Cyanobium sp. PCC 7001: one gene and its partner. The protein of the gene in region 1 interacts with the protein of each later gene in a pairwise test. Links are inferred from orthologs where the notes say so. Each region holds a gene or a part of one and is shown on either strand. Other genes may lie near its edges.

Evidence for each region.
Region 2: the proteins of ribD (region 1) and accC interact in binary tests that used the Escherichia coli proteins (3 or more experiments, as listed by UniProt). The link is inferred for Cyanobium sp. PCC 7001 from one-to-one orthologs.

What each region holds. Positions count from the first base shown.
Region 1 is NZ_DS990556.1:2,754,433-2,764,229, forward strand. What follows is about bases 3,870-6,754. They hold ribD (bifunctional diaminohydroxyphosphoribosylaminopyrimidine deaminase/5-amino-6-(5-phosphoribosylamino)uracil reductase RibD), read right to left. Parts: upstream 5,946-6,754; coding sequence 4,794-5,945; downstream 3,870-4,793. Other genes in these bases: CPCC7001_RS13455 (mechanosensitive ion channel family protein), read right to left, coding at 3,870-4,839; CPCC7001_RS13465 (DUF3122 domain-containing protein), read right to left, coding at 5,956-6,435; CPCC7001_RS13470 (GH116 family glycosyl hydrolase), read right to left, coding at 6,432-6,754. Also shown: argF (ornithine carbamoyltransferase), read right to left, coding at 1-279; ATP-dependent zinc metalloprotease FtsH, read right to left, coding at 372-2,255; CPCC7001_RS13440 (SOS response-associated peptidase), read left to right, coding at 2,403-3,050; CPCC7001_RS13445 (Nif11-like leader peptide family RiPP precursor), read left to right, coding at 3,047-3,292; CPCC7001_RS13450 (DUF427 domain-containing protein), read left to right, coding at 3,306-3,800; more of CPCC7001_RS13455, read right to left, coding at 3,766-3,869; more of CPCC7001_RS13470, read right to left, coding at 6,755-8,945; CPCC7001_RS13475 (hypothetical protein), read right to left, coding at 9,002-9,232; CPCC7001_RS13480 (bifunctional cobalt-precorrin-7 (C(5))-methyltransferase/cobalt-precorrin-6B (C(15))-methyltransferase), read left to right, coding at 9,259-9,797. UniProt on the Escherichia coli protein: Converts 2,5-diamino-6-(ribosylamino)-4(3h)-pyrimidinone 5'-phosphate into 5-amino-6-(ribosylamino)-2,4(1h,3h)-pyrimidinedione 5'-phosphate.
Region 2 is NZ_DS990556.1:2,473,201-2,482,994, reverse strand. What follows is about bases 6,152-9,033. They hold accC (acetyl-CoA carboxylase biotin carboxylase subunit), read left to right. Parts: upstream 6,152-6,857; coding sequence 6,858-8,210; downstream 8,211-9,033. Other genes in these bases: CPCC7001_RS12130 (Ycf66 family protein), read left to right, coding at 8,811-9,033; psbX (photosystem II reaction center X protein), read left to right, coding at 8,624-8,746; CPCC7001_RS12140 (YggT family protein), read right to left, coding at 8,214-8,534; CPCC7001_RS12155 (hypothetical protein), read right to left, coding at 6,152-6,585. Also shown: chromosome segregation protein SMC, read left to right, coding at 1-3,607; CPCC7001_RS12165 (PRC-barrel domain-containing protein), read left to right, coding at 3,650-4,765; peptide-methionine (R)-S-oxide reductase MsrB, read right to left, coding at 4,818-5,258; more of CPCC7001_RS12155, read right to left, coding at 5,284-6,151; more of CPCC7001_RS12130, read left to right, coding at 9,034-9,740; CPCC7001_RS12125 (hypothetical protein), read left to right, coding at 9,785-9,794. UniProt on the Escherichia coli protein: This protein is a component of the acetyl coenzyme A carboxylase complex; first, biotin carboxylase catalyzes the carboxylation of the carrier protein and then the transcarboxylase transfers the carboxyl group to form malonyl-CoA.

The DNA of each region.
Region 1 (9,797 bases):
CTGGCCCCCCAGGCGAGCCATCGCCACCGTGAAGCTGGTGCGGGTGCGGGTGGAGGCCTTGGTGAAGATCAGCCCCAGCACCCTTCCGCCCAGATCGATCCGGCGCTCCCCGTGCTTCAGGGCGCTGGCGAGCTCCAGCAGGGCCCGGGTCTGGGCCGCATCGAGGTCGGCCGAGGACAGCAGATCGGCCCCCCGGAGGGAGCCGAGTGCGGCTAAGGGGGCCGCGGGGTCGCTGACACCAGCGGCAGCGTGAGGCTGGGACTGGGGCTGGCTGACCATCGGGCCCGTCTCAAAGAACCCTTATCGGAGATGGCCAGCCCCCCAGTCAAGGGGGCTGGCGTTGCGGAAAGCCGTCAGCGGGCCGACAGCATTCAGGCCAGGGCCCTGGCCTCCTCCGGCATCACGCTCTCGGCGAGCAGATTGCGCAGGTTGTCGCCTTCGATCACCTCCTTCTCGAGGATCTGCTGGGCAATGCTCTCGAGCAGGGAGCGGTTGTGCCGCAGGATCGAGAGGGCGCGGTCGTGGGCCCGGTCCACCAGGGAGCGCACCTCCTTGTCGATCGCCTGGGCCGTGGCATCGCTCACCACCCGGCGCGGGTTGCTGGGGCCGCCCAGGAAGCGGCTGCCGCCCTGCTTGTCGTAGGCCAGGGGGCCGAGGGTGTCGCTCATGCCGTAGGTGCCCACCATCTGCTCGGCGATGTCCGTGGCCCGCTGCAGGTCGTTGGCGGCGCCGGTGGTCACTTCGCCGAACACGATCTCCTCGGCGCTGCGGCCCCCGAGCAGGGTGGCGATCTGACCCTCCAGATCCTCCTTGGAGTTGAGGAAGCGCTCCTCGGTGGGGAGCTGGAGGGTGTAGCCCAGGGCACTCATGCCGCGGGGCACGATCGAGATCTTGGCCACCTTGGCGCCACCGGGCATGAGGTGTCCCACGATGGCGTGGCCCACCTCGTGGTAGGCCACCACCTTCTTCTCATCGGGCTGGAGCACGCGGCTCTTCTTCTCCAGCCCGGCCACCACCCGCTCGATCGCCTCGTTCAGATCGCCCTGCTCGACGGTGGTGCGGTACGCACGGGCCGCCAGCAGGGCCGCCTCGTTGACGAGGTTGGCCAGATCGGCGCCGGCGAAGCCGCTGGTGGCCTGGGCGATCTTCTCGAGGTCCACGCCCTCGGCCAGCTTCACCTTCTCGGCATAGATGTCGAGGATCTTCTTGCGGCCGGAGAGGTCAGGACGGTCCACCAGCACCTGGCGGTCGAAACGGCCCGGCCGCAGCAGGGCGGCATCGAGGGTTTCCGGCTGGTTGGTGGCGGCCAGCACGATCACCGGCTTGTCCTGGGCGCTGAACCCGTCCATCTCGGTGAGCAGCTGGTTGAGGGTCTGCTCCCGCTCGTCGTTGCCGCCCACCACGCCCATCGAGCCGGAACGGCTCTTGCCGATGGCGTCGAGTTCGTCGATGAAGATGATGCAAGGGGCCTTCTTCTTGGCCTCCTCGAACAGGTCACGCACCCGGGCCGCACCGGCGCCTACGAACAGCTCCACGAATTCGGAGCCGGAGATGATGAAGAAGGGCACGCTGGCCTCGCCGGCCACGGCCTTGGAGAGCAGTGTCTTGCCGGTGCCGGGAGGACCCACCAGCAGCACGCCCTTGGGAATGCGGGCGCCGATGGCGGCGTAGCGCTCGGGGGTCTTGAGGAAGTCGACGATCTCGGTGAGTTCGGTCTTGGCCTCATCGACACCGGCCACGTCGGCGAAGGTGACCCGGGATTCCTCATCCGGCACGTACACCTTCGCCTTGCTCTTGGTGAAGCTCAGAGCCCCCTGGGCGCCTCCGCCCATGCCGCTGCGGCGGGCGAAGAATTGCAGCACCAGGATGAAGATGAGGGGCGGCACCACCCAGCTCAGCAGCGTGGTGAAGAAGTTGGGTTTCTGGGGCGGAGCCGCGGCGAACTCCACGCCGTGCTGCTCCAGACGCTGGGGCAGCTCCATGTCGAAGATGGGGGTGGTGGCCAGCACCGTGGGGGCCCCCTCCGCCGGAGGCTCCTTGAGCTCGTAGCGGATCTGCTCCTGGGTGATGTAGGCGCGCTTCACGCCGTCGTCGTTCACCTGGTCGATGAACAGGGAGTAAGGCACCCGCGGCACCTGGGAGTTGCCGTTGGGCAGGAAGTTGCTGAACAGGAGCAGAACGCCGAAGCCGATCAGAATCAGATTGATCAGGCCGAAGCGCCGCGTGGGCCGGTTGTCGTCCTGGCGGATCGGCATGGAGCGGCAGCCAAAGGTGTGCCCAAACTAGGCCTGTCGGGTTGGAGCCCGGACCCTTGAGAGGGTGGAGAACCGATCCTCCACCGGCAGGATTCGCGCCTCCTGCAGCTCCCGCCCGCGCCTGTTCCCGGCCCCTCCGCTGCCCCGATGTGCGGCCGCTACTCCCTCACCAGCCAGCTCGATCGCCTGCTGCCTCGCCTCAAGGGAGCCCTGCCCCAGGGGCTGCTGGAGCACTACAGGCCACGACCGCTGATCCGGCCGGGGGAGCCGGTGCTGCTCCTGCGCCGTGAGCATGCCCGCAACCGGGTGGATCTGGCGCTGTGGGGGTTGCTGCCGGCCTGGGTCAAGGAAGCCTCCTCCCATGGCCGCCCCATCAATGCTCGCGCCGAGACCCTGGCCCAGAAGGCCAGCTTCCGGGGACCCTGGCGCCACCACCGCTGCCTGATCCCGGCGGATGGGTTCTTCGAGAAGGGCCACCGCATCCGGCGGCGGGATGGGGCCCCTTTCTGGCTGGCGGGACTGTGGGAGCGCTGGATCGGGGCCGATGGCACCGAGCTGGAGACCTGCTGCGTGATCACCACCGCCCCCAATGCCCTGATCGCCACCCTGCACGACCGGATGCCCGCGGTGATCCCCGAGGGGCTGGAGCAGCCCTGGCTGGCCGCCGGCGATGGGGCGGAGCTGCGGGCGCTCGAGCCGATGCTGGAGCCCTGGGACCCGGCGGAATGGCTGGCGGAGCCGCTGCCCAAGCCGCAGGCCCGGTTAGACCAGAGCCAGTTGGAGCTGCCCTGGTGAGCCTCGAGCAACTGGATGCCTTCCTGGCCCTGGCCCGCAGCCGGGAGGAGCTGGCCAAGCGGCTGGCGGAGCCCCTGGAGCTGGCCGACTTCCTGGCCCTGGCCCGCGGCAGCGGCTACGGGGTGGATGAGGCCGATGTGCTGGCGGCCCAGCAGCGGCAGGAAGCGCAGCTGAGCGATGCCGAACTGCAGCGGCGGGCGGGAGAGGAGGCCCGGCGGCTGCGTCACTTCATCCAGGCCTGAGCTCTGCCGCGCCATGGACACCATCAGCTCCCGGCGGCCCGATCGGGTGGCTGACTATCCCCGCCCACCGGCGCTGGTGCGCTGCACCCTGCCGGTGCGGGTGGAGGTGTTCGGACACACCCTCGCCGCCACCGAGGAGAGCCTCTGGGTGCTGGAGACCTTCCATCCCCCCACGGTGTATCTACCGCCCGAGGTTCTGAACCGGCAGCTGCTGCAGCCCGCGGACGGACGCTCGTTCTGCGAGTGGAAGGGCCTGGCCAGCTACTGGGACCTGGTGTCGCCAGGCGATGGCCGCCGGCGGCGACGGGCCGCCTGGAGCTACCCCAAGCCCACCCCGGGCTTTGCAGCCCTGGCGGGCTGGCTCTCGCTCTACCCGGCGCAGACGGACGGCTGCCGGGTGAACGGAGCCCCGGTCGAGCCCCAGCCCGGAGGCTTCTACGGGGGCTGGATCCTGCCCTGGCTGCAGGGACCGTTCAAGGGAGATCCGGCGCACCCGGAGCTGGTATGAGCGTGCGGGTGGGGAAGGGCATGCTGGCCCCGTGCTCGGCCACCACCTCCCCGATCAGCAGCAGCAGCCGGTGCTGCAGGGCCCAGGCGGCCTTGATGTCGCCGCTGCTGGCGAAGCACATCAGGCGCAGATCCAGGCTCGAGGCGCCGTAGCCCATGAAATGCACCAGGTGATCCTTGGCGGGATCGAGTCCCTCCACCGCCACGACCCGCTGCTCGATGGCCTGGCTGATGGCCGGGATCCGCTCGCGGTCGTCGTAGCTGACGCTGAAGGGGATCATCAGGCGGCGGTTGTCGATCTCGGCCACGTTCTGCACGGGCTGGCTCGTGAACACGCCGTTGGGCACGTAGAGGCGCTGACGGTCGGGATCGCGCAGCTGGGTGTAGAACCAGCCGATCTGCTCCACCGTGCCCAGCAGGCTGAGGCCGGGCAGGCTGATGGTTTCCCCCACCGTGAACGGCCGGTTGATGTAGATGCTGAGGCCACTGAGGCCGTTCTCCACGATGGTGCGGGCCCCGAAGCCCAGGGCCGCGGCACCGAAGCCACCGGCGGCGATCAGCACCGAGGCGGAGACCCCCAGCAGCTGCAGCACCTGGAAGACGATCAGCAGGCCGATCAGCGTGCCGAACAGCTTGTCGAGCACGTCGAACAGGAACAGCCGGTCCTTGGTGGCCATGCGCGGCAGCATCTGGGCGGCATAGCCCTCCGCCTTGGCGTGCAGTTCCCCCTTCCAGCGCAGCAGCGTCCAGAACAGGCCCACCATCAGGGCCACGTCGCGCACCTCGGCGCCGTCGCGGGGCAGATCGAGCAGCCGGGGATCGGCCAGCACCGCCAGCCACCAGGCGATCGAGCCCAGCACCAGGGTGACCGCGATGCTCAGGCGGCTCCGCAGCAGCAGTGCCCGCGTCAGGGAGCCGCTGCGGAAGCGCCGCCCCACCACCTCCAGCAGCAGCCAGAGGGCGATGGCCAGGCCCAGGCCCAGCAGAGGAATGTTCAGGGCGAAGGGCAACGCTGCGCCGGCAGCGGTGGGGAAGTCCATCGACGATCAAGCTCGGGGGCGTGCAGCTGCCAGAGCAGATCGTCCCCGAGCTGTTGGGGACAGGTGGTCTGCCAGGCAGGAACCTGCTGCATGCCAGTAAACCCCAGATCGCCCACGGGTGTGCGGGCCAGGGTGCCGCCCATCACTTTGGGTGCGATCACCGCCGCCACCTCCTGCACACAGCTCTGGCGCAGGGCAGCGGTGGCCAGTTCGGCGCCACACTCCCACAGCACCTGGTTGCAGCCGCGGCGGGCCAGCTCCTGCATCAGCGCCCAGGGTTCGCAGGCCTCCAGCACCAGCCGCTCGATGCCGCGCTGATCCAGCTGGAAACGCCGCCGGGCGGGTGCCTCGTAGCCGTGGGCCACCAGCGTGGGAGCCTGCGCCGTGTCCCAGAGCCGGGCCCGCTCCGGCAGCGCCAGGCTGCGGCTGAGCACCACCCGCAGGGGCTCGCTGTGGCGCCGTCCCCGGCTGGTGAGCAGGGGGTCGTCGGCCCGGACGGTGCCGCCACCCACCACCACGGCGTCGCAGCGGGCCCGCAGGGCGTGCACCCAGTTCCTGGCCTCCGGCCCGCTGATCCACTGGCTGGCGCCGTTGGGCAGGGCGGTGCGCCCATCCACCCCCATGGCCCACTTGAGGATGCCGAAGGGGCGCCGGTGGGCGATCCGGTGCAGGAAGGCGCGGTTCAGGGCCCGGGCCTCCTCGGCAGCCACCCCCTCGATCACCTCCACCCCGGCGCTCCGCAGCTGGGCGATTCCGCCGCCGGCCACCTGGGGGTCGGGATCGGCCATCGCCACCACCACGCGGCGGATGCCGGCCGCCAGCAGGGCATCGCTGCAGGGGGGGGTGCGGCCGTGGTGGCAGCAGGGTTCGAGCGTCACCACCGCCGTGCCGCCGCGGGCCCGCTCCCCCGCCTGGCGCAGGGCGCCCACCTCGGCATGGGCCTCGCCGGCCTGGCTGTGGTAGCCCTCCCCCACCAGCCGGCCCTCGGCATCCAGCACCACGCAGCCCACCATCGGATTGGGGCTGGTGCGGCCGCAGCCGAGGTTCGCCAGCTGCAGGGCCCGCTGCATCCACGGTCGCCAGGAGTCGGACGGGGCTGGGCTCATGGGATGGGGCTCACGGGGAGGTGGCAAGGCTGCGCCACTCAGCCACCACGAAGGGGGGCACCGGCAATTCCACGAACACCCCGGGAAGCTGCAGCCGCAGGGGCCGGTCCTGGTGCAGATCGGCCAGCAGCGGTGCCAGATCGAACTCGGCGGCGGCGGCACGGCCATCGGCCGCCAGCTTCGGGTTCTCCAGGGTGCGGTCGGCCAGCTCCCAGCGGCCACGGCCGCTGCGCACCCGCAGGGCTGTGGGGTGGTCGAGGCGCACCTTGCCCGGGTAGCCCACCACCCGCAGGCGCAGGGGGCCGCCCGGAGGACCCTCTCGGTACGCCACCAGCTGCCAGCTCTGGTAGTCGAGGTCGCGCAGACTCTCGAGGCTGCGGACCACCGGGGTGCCGTTCTCATCGGGATGGGCGTGGAGCTGGGCCAGGGCCGGCGCTCCACCGGCCAGAGCCACCAGCAGGGCCAGAACCAGACCGAGCATGCGGCTCATGCCAGGGCCTCCCGATCAGCGCCTGGAATCGGCTGCCAGCCGGTGTGGGTGGCCCAGAGGGCCCAGATCGCCATGGCGCGCAGGTAGTGGCAGGCGCGGAAGGTGTTCACCGCCGTGATCGCTTCGGGGGTGCGGAACTGCAGGCCCCCCCCATACACCTGGTGCACGACGGCGCCCGTGATCGCCAGGGCCGTGTCCGTCTCCCCCATCAGCCGGTAATAGGCCGCCAGGCCGAAGTTGATGCCGGTCCACACCTCCAGCGGATGGGTGCCGTCGGGATCCAGCGGTGTGCCGTCGCGGCGCAGGCCGTTGGCCACGCCCAGCGAACCGCCCTGAAATCCTTCGAAGCAGGCCTCGCGGATCGCCCGCAGGGCACTGCGGGCCCGTTCCTCCGCCACCACCGGCGGCAGCTCCAGCAGGCGGGCGTAGAAGTCGCCGCAGAGCTGGTCGGCCATCACCACCGGGGTGCCGCTGTCCGCATCGATGTTGTAGTACTCCCCGTTCCAGAGCAACCGGTCGAAGTTGGCGCGCGACTGCTCCAGCCAGCTGCTGAAGTCCCGCTGCTGGCTGGAGGTGTCCAGGCCCAGCTCCAGCTGCAGCCGCTGGCCCATGGCCAGCGCCGCCTCCAGGGCCGCGATCCAGAGGGCGCCGCAGTAGGCGCTCACGCCCTTCAGGGGCCAGTCATCGAAGGTCTGGTCGGGGGCACCGCCGTTGTCCGGCAGGCCATCGCTGTTGGCATCGAAGCCCTTGAGGTAGCGCAGGGCCTCCACCGCCGCCGGCCAGCAGTCCGCCAGGAAGCGCAGGTCCTCGCCGGTGGGGGCGAGCCGGAAGGTGCGCCACACCTGCAGCACGAAGTCGCTGGCCAGGTCCTTCCAGAGGTTGCAGTCCTGGTAGGCCGTGTAGTTGGTGGCGTCCCAGGGCCGCTCGTTGGGGGCGCCGAGGTCGTGGGGGGTGGCGCCGGCCACCTTGCGCGGGGCCTCCACCCGGCCCTTGCCCTGGGTGAAGTACCAGCCGATGGGCCGCGGCGTGGGATCGGCGGCGGGGATGGCCCGGGCGAAGCTGCGCAGCACGGCCTTGTCGAGTTCGGGCCAGAGCTGCAGCAGGGCGAAGGAGCCGTACAGCCGCACATCGAGGCTTTCGTACCAGGCGTAGTCGAGGCACTCCAGCACCCCGAAGCGCCCCACCGGATCCTCGGGGCTGGCGGCGGTCCAGAGGGTGCCGCCGGAGGCCAGGTCGTAGAGCTCGTTGAACAGGGCCATCCGCAGGGGTTCGGGCAGGTCGGTGCGCTCCAGCACCGGTTGCTGCCAGGCCGCGATCTGCTCCCGCCAGCTGGGCCACGACCCCAGAGCCTCGGCGGCGATGGCCGCGGCGTTGGTGCCGTCGGCGCCGAAGTGGTCGGTGTAGCGCCGCAGGGCCCGGCTGCCGGTGGCGAAGGCGGTCACGGGCAGGTCCCAGCTGATCACCAGGGGGATGTCGATCGAGGCGCCCGGCTCCAGCCGCAGCTGCACGGCCAGGGCGGCACTGGCCGGGTCGTTCGCCCCGCTGTGGCGGTCATTGTTGCTGTCGGGTATGGAGCCGTCGCGCGCGAACGATTCCCACAGCTCGGCTCCGTCGCCGGCCGGATTCCAGCGGCTGCAGCGGTGGATGCGCAGCCCGGGATGGCGCGCCTCCAGGCCGGCATCGGTGGCGATGCACCACTGGCCCTGCCCCTCGGCGATGGGGTCGGAGATCGGCCCCTCCAGCAGGACCCCCTTGAGCGGGCCGTCGTCCACCCAGCGGTTGCGCTGCCCCTCGCTGCGGCCGATGGCGGGCACGTAGTTGTGCTCGGGGCTGCCGTCGTCGCGGAAGTGCACGGCGGCGGCGGGATCGGTGTTGGTGAACCAGCCCGTGGTGTTGCGCCAGCTCAGCAGCAGCGAGAGCTCAAGGGGCCGGCGGGTGGGGTTGCTGAGGCTCCAGGTGAACACCGCCACCGGATAGCTGCTGCGCTCGTAGTCGCCCGGCAGGATCGGGCTGAAGGCCTCGCAGCCCACCCGGGCGCTGAACACGCCGCTGAAGCTGGTCCAGCTGAGGGGGTAGCGGGCCGCGTAGGTGCCGGTGCTCGTGTCTGCGGTGCTGGCGGGGTACCAGCTCCAGGCGCTGAGGGGCGGGCCGGCGTCCGGCCGGGAGGCATCGGCCTCGGGGGCCACGGCGAGGGCATGGGCGCGGCTGCCGTTGCCGTCGCGCTCGAACAGGGCGAACTGGCAGTCGGGCAGCGTGCCGAACCAGTGCTCACCCCCGTCGAGATTCCAGAGGTTGAAGCTGCCGTCGGGGGCGCGGCCGATGCAGCCGGCCCCGAAGCCGCCCAGCGGCATGCCGTGGTTGGGGCCGTCATCGAGATTGCTGGCGTAGCGCACCGTGTACGGCTGCTCCCAGCCGAGGCCGAACGGCCGTGACCAGCTGGCCGGTGGCGTGGCGGCGGACCCCCGGTCCTGCAGCAGGCTCTTGAGCGCGGACAGTCCGAGGGGAGCCATGGAGCCGTGGGAAGTGGCGCCAGCTTGTCAGAAACGGCCCGACGGGGATGGCCTGCTCACAGCGGACTCCCGGGTCCGGAGGCTTCCTGGTCGATCAGGGCATCGAGGGTCACGGCGGTGCGCACCAGCGCCTGGTAGCGCTGCAGCACCCGGCGGTTGCGCTCCAGCCAGCTGGCGGCTTCCGCCGGGTTGACGGCGGCGCCGTCGCCATCGAGCAGGTCCAGATCGTTCTGCCGCTGCACCAGGGCAAGCACGAGTTCGTGGAGACGCTGGCGGCGATCGCTCACGGCGGTGGGGAACGCGGCTCAGCATCATGGCTTCAGTGCAGGAAACCCCGCTGACCACGACCGGCGGCTGGATCGATGTGGTGGGCTGCGATGCCGCCGGTTTCGAGGCCCTGGCCCCGGAGCGCCGGGCCCTGCTGGAGCAGGCCGGGCTGCTGGCGGCCCCCCGACGCCTGCTGGAGCCGCTCGCGGCGGCGTTTCCGGCGGCCTGCTGCGTGCCCACCGATCGACCGGCCGCCCTGCTGCCCCGCTTGAGCCAGGCCCTGGCGGCCGGCGAGCGGGCCGTGGTGCTGGCCAGCGGTGATCCCCTCTGGTTCGGCATCGGCCGGATGCTGCTGCAGGAGCTGGGGCGGGAGGCCCTGCGCTTCCATCCCGCCCCCGCCAGCCTGCAGCTGGCCTTCGCCCGGCTGGGCCGCCCCTGGCAGGACGCCAGCTGGATCAGCCTGCACGGCCGCGATCCCGGGCCGCTGGCCGCTGCGCTGCAGAAACGCCCCTCGGCCCTGGCGGTGCTCACCGATCCCGGCCGCGGCGGCGCCGATGCGGTGCGGCGGATCCTGCGGGCCTCGGG
Region 2 (9,794 bases), 280 kb from region 1 along the record:
CTTCATCAATCAGGTCGAGCTCACCCACTTCAAGTCGTTCGGTGGATCGATGACGATCCCGCTCGAACAGGGCTTCACCGTGGTGACCGGACCCAACGGCTCCGGCAAGAGCAACATCCTCGATGCCGTGCTGTTCTGCCTTGGCCTGGCCAGCAGCCGCGGCATGCGGGCCGAGCGCCTGCCCGACCTGATCAACAGCGCCATGCTCCGGGCCGGCCGGGCGGCCGAAACCACGGTGAGCGTGCGCTTCGACCTGGGTGACTGGCAGCCGGACGACGCCGAGGCCGGCCTGGAGGCGCCCGAAGAAGGGCCATGGATCCAGCCGGGCCAGCGCAGCTGGACCGTGAGCCGGCGCCTGCGGGTGGCCCCCGGAGGCACCTATGCCAGCAGCTTCAGTGCCGACGGCGTGCCCTGCAACCTCCAGCAGCTGCAGACCCAGCTGCGGCGCCTGCGGGTGGATCCCGAGGGCAGCAACGTGGTGATGCAGGGCGATGTGACCCGCATCGTGTCGATGAGCGCCCGTGACCGTCGCGGCATCATCGACGAACTGGCTGGCGTGGCCCTGTTCGACAGCCGCATCGAACAGACCCGCGCCAAGCTCGACGACGTGCAGGAGCGCCAGGAGCGCTGCTCGATCGTTCAGCAGGAGCTGCTGGCCAACCGCCAGAAGCTGGAGCGCGACTGCGCCAAGGCCCGCACCTACCAGGCCCTGCGCCAGCGGCTGCATGAGGGACGCCTGCAGGAGCAGGTGCTCAGCTGCGAAGCCGCCGAGGCCGGCCTGCAGGCCCTGGTGAGCCGGCGGGAGGCCCTCGGCCGCCAGCAGCTGCAGGAACGAGAGGCGATCGCCGCCGCCGAGGCCGCCGTGGCGGCCGGGAGCGAGGCCCTGGAGCAGCTCCAGGCCGAGGTGAAGGCCCTCGGGGAGGATCAGCTGCTGGCGGTGCAGGCCGAACTGGCGGGCCTGGAGGCGGGCGGCCGGGAGCTGGCCCGGCAGGCCGAGAAGCACCAGCTGCAGGCCGAGGATCTGCAGCGCCAGCGCCAGGAGCTGGCCCGCAACCGCGGGGAGCTGCAGCAGGAGCAGCAGCAACTGACGGACGCCGGCGATCAGGCCGAACTGGACGCGGCCGAGGCCGCCTGCCGTGCCGCCGAGGCCGCGGTGGAGCTCTCCCGCCGGCGCCTGGGCGAGGTGGCGGGGCGCTCGGGGAGCTGGATGGAGGAGCAGAAACGGCGCAGCCTGCGCCGTCAGGAGCTCGGCGCCAGCCTCAGCCCGCTGGAGGCGGAGCGGCAGCAGCTGGCCGAGCGCCTGCGCCAGAACCAGGAGCGCCTGGCGGAGCTTCTCGCCGAGCAGCAGCAGGAGGGCAGCAGCCAGGCCAGCGCCCAGCAGGAGCTGGAGCAGGCCGAGGTGGAATGGCAGCAGCTCACCAGCTCCACGGACAGCCGCCAGAAGCAGTTGCAGGACCTGGCCGAGGCCTATGCCCTGCAGCAGCGCACCCGCCAGCGTCTCGAGCAGGAGCAGGTGCAGCTCGAGCGCGAGATCGCCCGTCTCGACAGCCGCCGCGAAACCCTGCAGGAGAGCCGCGGCACCGGCGCCCTGCGGGTGCTGCTGGAGGCCGGCCTCGAGGGGATCCACGGCCCCGTGGCCCAGCTCGGCGAGGTGGAGGAGCGCCACCGCACCGCCCTGGAAGTGGCGGCCGGAGCGCGCCTCGGCCAGGTGGTGGTTGACGACGACCGCATTGCCGCCCGGGCGATCGAGCTGCTGAAGCAGCGCCGCGCCGGGCGCCTCACCTTCCTGCCGCTCAACCGGATCCGCTCCGGCGGCGGCCGGCCCGCCAGCAGCGGGGCCGCCCTGCAGCGGGGCAGTGGAGCACCGGGACAGGGGGACGGCCTGGTGGGACGCGCGGTGGATCTGGTGCGGCACGAACCCGTCTACGCCGAGGTGTTCCGCTACGTGTTCGGCGACACCCTGGTGTTCGGCGACCTCACCAGCGCCCGCCGGGAACTGGGCCGCTGCCGGGCCGTGACCCTGGACGGCGAGCTGCTGGAGAAGAGCGGGGCCATGACCGGCGGCAGCCTGCAGCAACGGGGCAACCAGCTCAGCTTCGGCCGCAGCCAGGAGGGCGATGAGGCCGAACCGCTGCGCCGTCGGCTGCTGGAGCTGGGGGAGAGCCTGGTGGCCTGCCGGCGCCGCGAAGCCCAGCTGGGCCAACAGCTCGAGGAGCAACGGCCCCAGCTGCAGCAGCTGCAGCAGCGCCTGGCCGCCCTGGAGGCCGAGCGCAGCAGCGTTCGCAAGGCCCTCACCCCCCAGCTGCAGCGCCAGCAGCAGCTGGCGGAACGGCTGGCCCAGCTGCGCCAGGCGCTGGACACCGATCAGCAGCGCCAACAGGAGCTGCTGACACTGCTGGCGCCCCTGCAGCAGGAGCTCACCGCCCTGCAGCAGGAGGAGGCCGGCGTCGAGGCTTCCGGCGATGTCGCCCGCTGGCAGGGACTGCAGCAGGAGCTCGAGGCCGCCGACCAGGCCCTGGTGGCAGCCCGGCAGGAGCGCGACAACCTGCTGGCGGCCCGCCGGGACAGGGCCCTGGCCGTGGAGCGGCTGCGCAGCCAGCTGGAGGCCCTGACCGGCGAGGAGCAGCGGCTGGTCAGCGCGGTGAATGCCCTGGTGGCCGAGCGGGCACAGTGGAAGGAGCGCCAGCAGGCCGATCAGGAGCGCCGCGGGGCGCTGGAGCAGCAGCAGGCGGAGCTGCAGACCCGCTTCGGCGAGCGGCGCCGGGCTCGCGATGCCGCCGAGGCCGCCCTGGCGGCCCAGCGCCAGGCGCTGCAGCAGCGCCAGTGGGAGCTGCAGCGCCTGGGGGAGGAGTTGGAGGGCCTGGCCGAACAGCAGCGCAGCGAGCAGCTGCGCCTGGAGCAGCTGCAGCGGGAGCTCCCCGACCCCCTGCCGGAGATTCCCCAGGAGGTGCGCGACAACGGCCTGGAGGCCCTCACCGCCGAGCTGCGCAGCCTGCAGGCCCGCATGGAGGCGCTGGAGCCGGTGAACATGCTGGCGCTGGAGGAGCTGGAGCAGCTCGAAGCGCGGCTGGCAGAGCTGGAAGAGCGCCTCGAGGTGCTCAGCAGCGAGCGGGAGGAGCTGCTGCTGCGCATCGAAACCGTGGCCACCCTGCGGCAGGAGGCCTTTCTGGAGGCCTTCACCGCCGTGGATGGCCACTTCCGCGAGATCTTCGCCGAGCTCTCCGACGGCGAGGGGCACCTGCAGCTGGAGAATCCCGAAGCCCCGCTCGATGGCGGCCTCACCCTGGTGGCCCATCCCAAGGGGAAGGCCGTGCGGCGGCTGGCGGCCATGAGCGGCGGGGAGAAGTCCCTCACGGCGCTGAGCTTCCTGTTCGCCCTGCAGCGCTTCCGCCCCTCGCCCTTCTACGCCCTCGACGAGGTGGACAGCTTTCTCGACGGCGTGAACGTGGAGCGGCTGGCCGGCCTGATCGCGCGCCAGGCCGATCAGGCCCAGTTCATGGTGGTGAGTCACCGGCGGCCGATGATCGCCGCGGCCACCCGCACCATCGGCGTGACCCAGGCCCGGGGGGCCCACACCCAGGTGGTGGGATTACCGCCAGCCGCCTGATGGCCGCCCCCGCCGCCGCGCCTGCTGGGTGAGAATGCGCCGATGACGACCACACCCCCGCCTGGCAGCGACCCGGCCGCCACCCCCAGTGATCGCCTCTGGCTGCGCTCGGAGCTGATGGGCACCCAGGTCATCACCCGGGACACCGGCCGCCGCCTCGGCGTGGTGGGGGAGGTGGTGGTGGACATCGACCGCCGCGAGGTGATCGCCCTCGGCCTGCGGGACAACCCCTTGACCCGGTTCCTGCCGGGCCTGCCCCGCTGGATGCCGCTCGACCGCATCCGCCAGGTGGGTGATGTGATCCTGGTGGATTCCGCTGATTCCCTGGCCGAAGGATTCAGCCCGGACCGCTACAGCAAGGTGATCAACTGCGATGTGGTCACCGAAGCGGGCCAGCAGCTCGGCAAGGTGCTGGGGTTCAGCTTCGACATCGAGACCGGGGAGCTCACCACCCTGGTGCTCGGCGCCCTCGGCGTGCCCCTGCTGGGGGAGGGGGTGCTCAGCACCTGGGAACTCCCGGTGGTGGAGGTGGTGAGCAGCGGCCCGGACCGGATCATCGTGTACGAGGGGGCCGAGGACAAACTCAAGCAGCTCGGCACGGGCCTGCTGGAGAAGCTGGGCATCGGCGGCGCCAGCTGGGAGCAGGAGGAGCGGGAGCGCTTCCGCGGCACCGCCGTGCCGGTGGAGAACCAGCTGGCGCCCGGCATGCCCAGCCTGCAGGAGCAGCGGCGGATCCAGCCCGCCGCCACCCAGGCCTTCCTGCCGGAGGAGGAGCTCGACTACGTGGAGGTGGAGCAGCGGCGCGAGCGGGCCCCTCTGCGTCAGCGCCGCTACCTCGACGAGGAGGACCGTCTCCCTGACGAGCGCTTCCCGGACGACCGCTTGGCGGATGACCGCTTCCCAGAGGAGCGCTACGGCCAGGAGCGTCCGCCCCTGGAGAGGCTCGCCCCACGTGAGCGCACGGGTGCCCCGGCCAGGGCAGCAGCCGACTGGTCCGACGGCTACGCCCCGGGGGAGGAGCGGTTCGAGCGGCCCCTCACCAGCCCGCCCGCCAGCCGCGAACCGCGTCGCTATGACCAGCCGCGGCGATCCGGCGGCGGGGCCGCCAGTGCCGAACCTCTCGATGTGGACGCCGAGGATCTGGGCGATCCCTGGTGATGGCTTTCTACTGATGGATCTCTGCTGATCCGTCCCCGCCGGGTGGCCGCGATCAGCCGGCCCTGAAATCCAGCGAGGCGGAATTCACGCAGTAGCGCTGCCCCGTGGGGGCCGGCCCATCGCCGAACACGTGGCCCAGGTGGGCATCGCAGTTGGCGCAGCGGATTTCGGTGCGCACCATGCCGTGGCTGCGGTCCACCAGAGTGGTGATGGCCTCCGGCTTCACCCCATCCCAGAAGCTGGGCCAGCCCGTGCCGGAATCGAACTTGGTGGTACTGCTGAACAGCTCGGCGCCGCAGCAGATGCAGTGGTACATCCCACTGGCCTTGTTGTTCCAGTAGGCCCCCGTGAAGGCCCGCTCGGTGCCCCCCTGGCGCGCCACCCGGAACTGTTCCGGGGTGAGCTTCTGGCGCCACTGCTCCTCGCTGGCGCCGCGGGCCAGGCCGCTGTCGAGTCCGCAGGCGGAACTCTGGGGATCACGGATCTCCGACATGGCGGCAGGGCATCTGACTGCGAGCCTAGGAATCGGGGCGGGCAACGGCGGCGGCGGCGGGCAGCAGCTCCTCCACCAGATCGGTGAGGGCCGCCACGGCTCCCGCACGGCCCCGCAGGCTGTGCAGGTCATCGCGCATGCCCTGCAGCCGGTCGGGTGACGCCAGCCAGTCCGCCGTCTCGGCGGCGATCTGGGCCGGCGTGATCGGCCCCACCCGCTCGGGCACCACCGCCCGAGCGGCGCTGATGTTCGGGGAGGCCAGATAGCCCCTGTGGCGCAGCCTCCAGAGGGTGAGCACCACGCCGAAGCACCAGCGCAGCAGCGGCAGGCGGGCCAGCACCCCGGCCAGACCGTCCCAGGCCTGCATCACGTGCAGGTGCTGCGTGGGCACCAGCACCAGCATCGGCACCCCGAGGGCCGCCAGCTCCGCGGTGTTGGCCCCCACCGTGGTGAGGGCCATGGCGCACTGGCTGAGCACGGCATGGGCAGGACTGCGCAGCTCCAGCAGGATGCGCGTGCCCGCAGGGGTGATCAGGGCATCGCCGTCAGGGGACAGCTCCGGCATGCCGGCGCCGTAGCGGGCCGCGATCGGGTTGGCGGCCCCGGCCTGGCGCAGCAGCTCCTCCACCGTGGTGGTGGGAGCGAGCGGCAGCAGGAAGCGGCATTGGGGACGCCGCGCCGCCAGCCGGTCGGCCGTCTCCAGCAGAAAGGGCACCCCCACCCGCAGCTTGGCGGGCTTGGAGCCCGGCAGCAGCGCCACCCACTCCCCGGGCGGCAGGGGCTGCTCACTGCGGGCCGCCTCCGACAGGTCCGCCATCAGATCCCCCACCACGCGGGAGCGGGAGCGCCAGCGGGCCGGCAGCCGGGACGCCGCCCGTGGCCCCATCACGGCGATGCGGTCGTTCCAGCGGGGCCAGCGGGCCACCCACTCCGCATAGGTGAGGTGGCGGTAGCCCAGACGGGCCGAGAGCAGCACGCTCCAGAACTGGTCACCACCGAGGAACACCACCACCCCCTGCCGCGGCCAGGGCCCGAAGCGCCCTGGCCGCAGCAGCAGCGACCAGAACCGGTTGGCCGGGGTGATCCGCTCGAACAGCCCCCAGGGGGCGGCCGCCCGGTGCTCGCGGCCGGTGCCGTTCGGGCAGGGCACCAGCACCAGATAGAGGGCCAGGGAGGCCTGGGACTCCGGCGTCAGCAGACGCCGCTGGAGCCGCTGGGCCACAGGCCTCACCCAGGTGGTGAGTTCGCCGGGTCCGTTGCTGACCAGCACGATCCCCACATCGGGAACGGGAGTGGGATCCGCGGCGTGGGGCTGCACCGCGTGCACCGGATCAGATGGGGAAGCAGAAAAAAGTGCGGATGGCGAGACTTGAACTCGCAAGGCCGAAGCCACACGCCCCTCAAACGTGCGTGTCTACCAATTCCACCACATCCGCTTGATGCAACGGCTGGGCCTCAGCCCATCCGGGTGGTTCGGCGGATCCCTCGGGACCACCGGCCCAGCAATATACCCATCGCCGGGTCCCCCGCACCCATCCGGGTTGCAGCGGTGAGCACTGATACAGTCCGCCCTGGCCTGTAACAGCTGAGCGGCTGCGGATGTCCATCGGCAAATTGCTGATCGCCAACCGCGGCGAAATCGCCCTGCGCATCCTCCGCAGTTGCCGTGAACTCGGCATCCCCACCGTGGCCGTCTACAGCACGGTGGACCGCAACGCCCTGCATGTGCAGCTGGCCGATGAGGCCGTGTGCGTGGGCGAGGCCCCCAGCTCCAAGAGTTACCTCAACATCCCCAACATCCTGGCGGCGGCCACCTCCCGGGGCGCCGACGCCATCCATCCGGGCTACGGCTTCCTGGCGGAGAACGACCGCTTCGCGGAGATCTGCGCCGACCACGGCCTCATCTTCGTGGGCCCCTCGCCGGAGGCGATCCGGGCCATGGGCGACAAGTCCACGGCCAAGGCCACGATGCAGCGGGTGGGGGTGCCCACCATCCCCGGCAGCGAGGGGCTGCTGCATTCGCCGGAGCAGGCCGCCGGCCTGGCCGCCTCCATGGGCTACCCGGTGATGATCAAGGCCACCGCCGGAGGGGGCGGCCGGGGCATGCGCCTGGTGCCCGGGCCCGATCAGCTGGAAGGCCTGTTCAAGGCGGCCCAGGGCGAGGCCGAGGCGGCCTTCGGCAACCCGGGGCTCTACATGGAGAAGTTCATCGACCGGCCCCGGCACGTGGAAGTGCAGGTGCTGGCTGATCGCCACGGCAATGTGGTGCACCTGGGCGAGCGGGATTGCTCCATCCAGCGGCGGCACCAGAAGCTGCTCGAGGAAGCGCCCAGCGTGGCCATCAACGCCGATCTGCGCCGTCAGATGGGCGATGCCGCCGTGGCCGCCGCCCGCACCATCGGCTACGAGGGGGCAGGCACGGTGGAATTCCTGGTGGATCGCTCCGGCAACTTCTATTTCATGGAGATGAACACCCGGATCCAGGTGGAGCATCCCGTCACCGAGATGGTGACGGGTGTGGACCTGATCGCCGAGCAGCTGCGGATCGCCGGGGGAGAGCCGATCTCGGTGAAGCAGGAGGAGATCCAGCTGCGCGGGCACGCCATCGAGGTGCGGATCAACGCCGAAGATCCGCGCCAGAACTTCCGGCCGGCCCCCGGCAAGATCACCGGCTGGCTGCCGCCGGGCGGTCCGGGCGTCCGTGTGGACAGCCACGTGTACACCGGCTACGAGATTCCCCCCTTCTATGACTCCCTGATCGGCAAGCTGATCGTGTGGGGTGTGGACCGGGACCACGCCCTCAGGCGCCTGCATCGGGCCCTGTCCGAATGCGCCGTGACCGGCATCCCCACCACGATCGACTTCCACCTGCAGCTGCTGGAGCGGCCGGAGTTCCAGGCCGGGGACGTGCACACCAAGTTCGTGGAGCAGGAGATGCTGCCCCGCAACTAGCCCTCAGGCCACCGCCGCGGCATGGCGCATTACCTGGGTCACCAGACCCTGCTGACCCACGAGCAGCTCTCGCACCAGACTGATCAGCCCCACCCAGATCACCGGGGTGACATCCACGCCACCGATGGGGGGAATCAGCCGCCGGGTGGGGGCCAGCAGCGGTTCGGTCGGCACCCCGATCAGGCGCATCGCCCCCTGGCTGAGGTCCACCTGGGGGTACCAGGTGAGCACGATGCGAAACAGGAACAGCAGGGTCCACAGGGCCAGCGCCAGGCCCAGCAGCAGATGCGCCCAGGCCAGGGGAGAAGCGGGAAGCGCCGTCACAAAGCTCTAAGCAGGGACCCCATCAGCGTACGAAGCAGCCGCCGCTGCCTAGGATCTGCCGACGCTCAACGCCGACCTGCGGCTGCGCCATGACCCCCTCCCTCGCGAATTTCCTGAGCAGCCTCGTCTGGGGCGCTGTGATCGTGGTGGTGCCGATCTCCATCGCTCTGGTGCTGATCAGCCAGAACGACCAGGTGGATCGCCGCCTCTGAGCTGGTCCGGGCCCCGTCCCTGGACGCCTCCCTACAGTGCCTGGTAGCACCAGGATGAGTCCCCGTGGTTAATGCCAGCCTCAACTGGGCCAGCATTGTCGGCATCGTGCTGGCGGTGGGCGGAGCGCTGCTCTATTTCATGCGCAGCTTCAAGCCGGCACTGGCCCGCGACTACGACGTGTTCTTTGCCGCCGTGGGCCTGCTCTGTGGCGGCATCCTCTTCTTCCAGGGCTGGCGGCTCGATCCGATCCTCCAGTTCGGCCAGTTCCTTCTGGCCGGCACCACCGTGTTCTTCGCCTACGAGAGCGTGAGACTGCGGGGCGTGACCACCGAGCAGGCCCGCCGCTCCTCCTACTTCGACGACGACGAACCCGCCCCCGTGGGCCCGTACCGCCCCCGCATGGGTGGCCGCAGCTGGGACGACCCCGAGCGGGAGCGCTTCGACGAGCCTGAACCCCTGCGCCGGCGCATCCCCAGCCGCGAACCCGAGGAAGACCTCTACCGCATGCGCCGGGCCAGCCGGGCCGCCATCCCCGAGCGGGCCGCCAGCCGCCGCGACGAAACCCCAGGCTGGGACAGCGGCAGCGCCGCTCCCGAGCCGAGCCGCTACACCGCCGGCGGCGGCCGCGGTGCCAGTGATTTCGGCGCCCGCCGCCGGGAACGGGACAACCAGCCGGAGCCCCGCCGGGGCTCCAGACCCACCGCCGCCGCCGAGGCTCCTCCCCGCTCCAGCCGCCGGCCTGCCGCCGCTGGCGGTCGCCCCGGCAGCGCGCCGGGGTCCGCCACGCCCGAGCGGGCGGGCATTCCCCAGGGCACGCCGATCCGCTCCACCGCTGCCGGCGGCCCCCGGCCTTCGGCCCCGATCAGCGACGCGGACTTCAGCCCGATCAGCAGCAGGCCGGCCCCCACCCCCACGGGTCGTCCGGCGGCAGGCCCGGCCCAGGAGGCACCCCGCTCACGGCCGCGGGACAACGCCTCCCGCTTCGACGACTGAGCCCCTCCCGACTGAGCCCGTCCCGCTTCCGCTGGCCCCTGCTGGTGTTGCTCG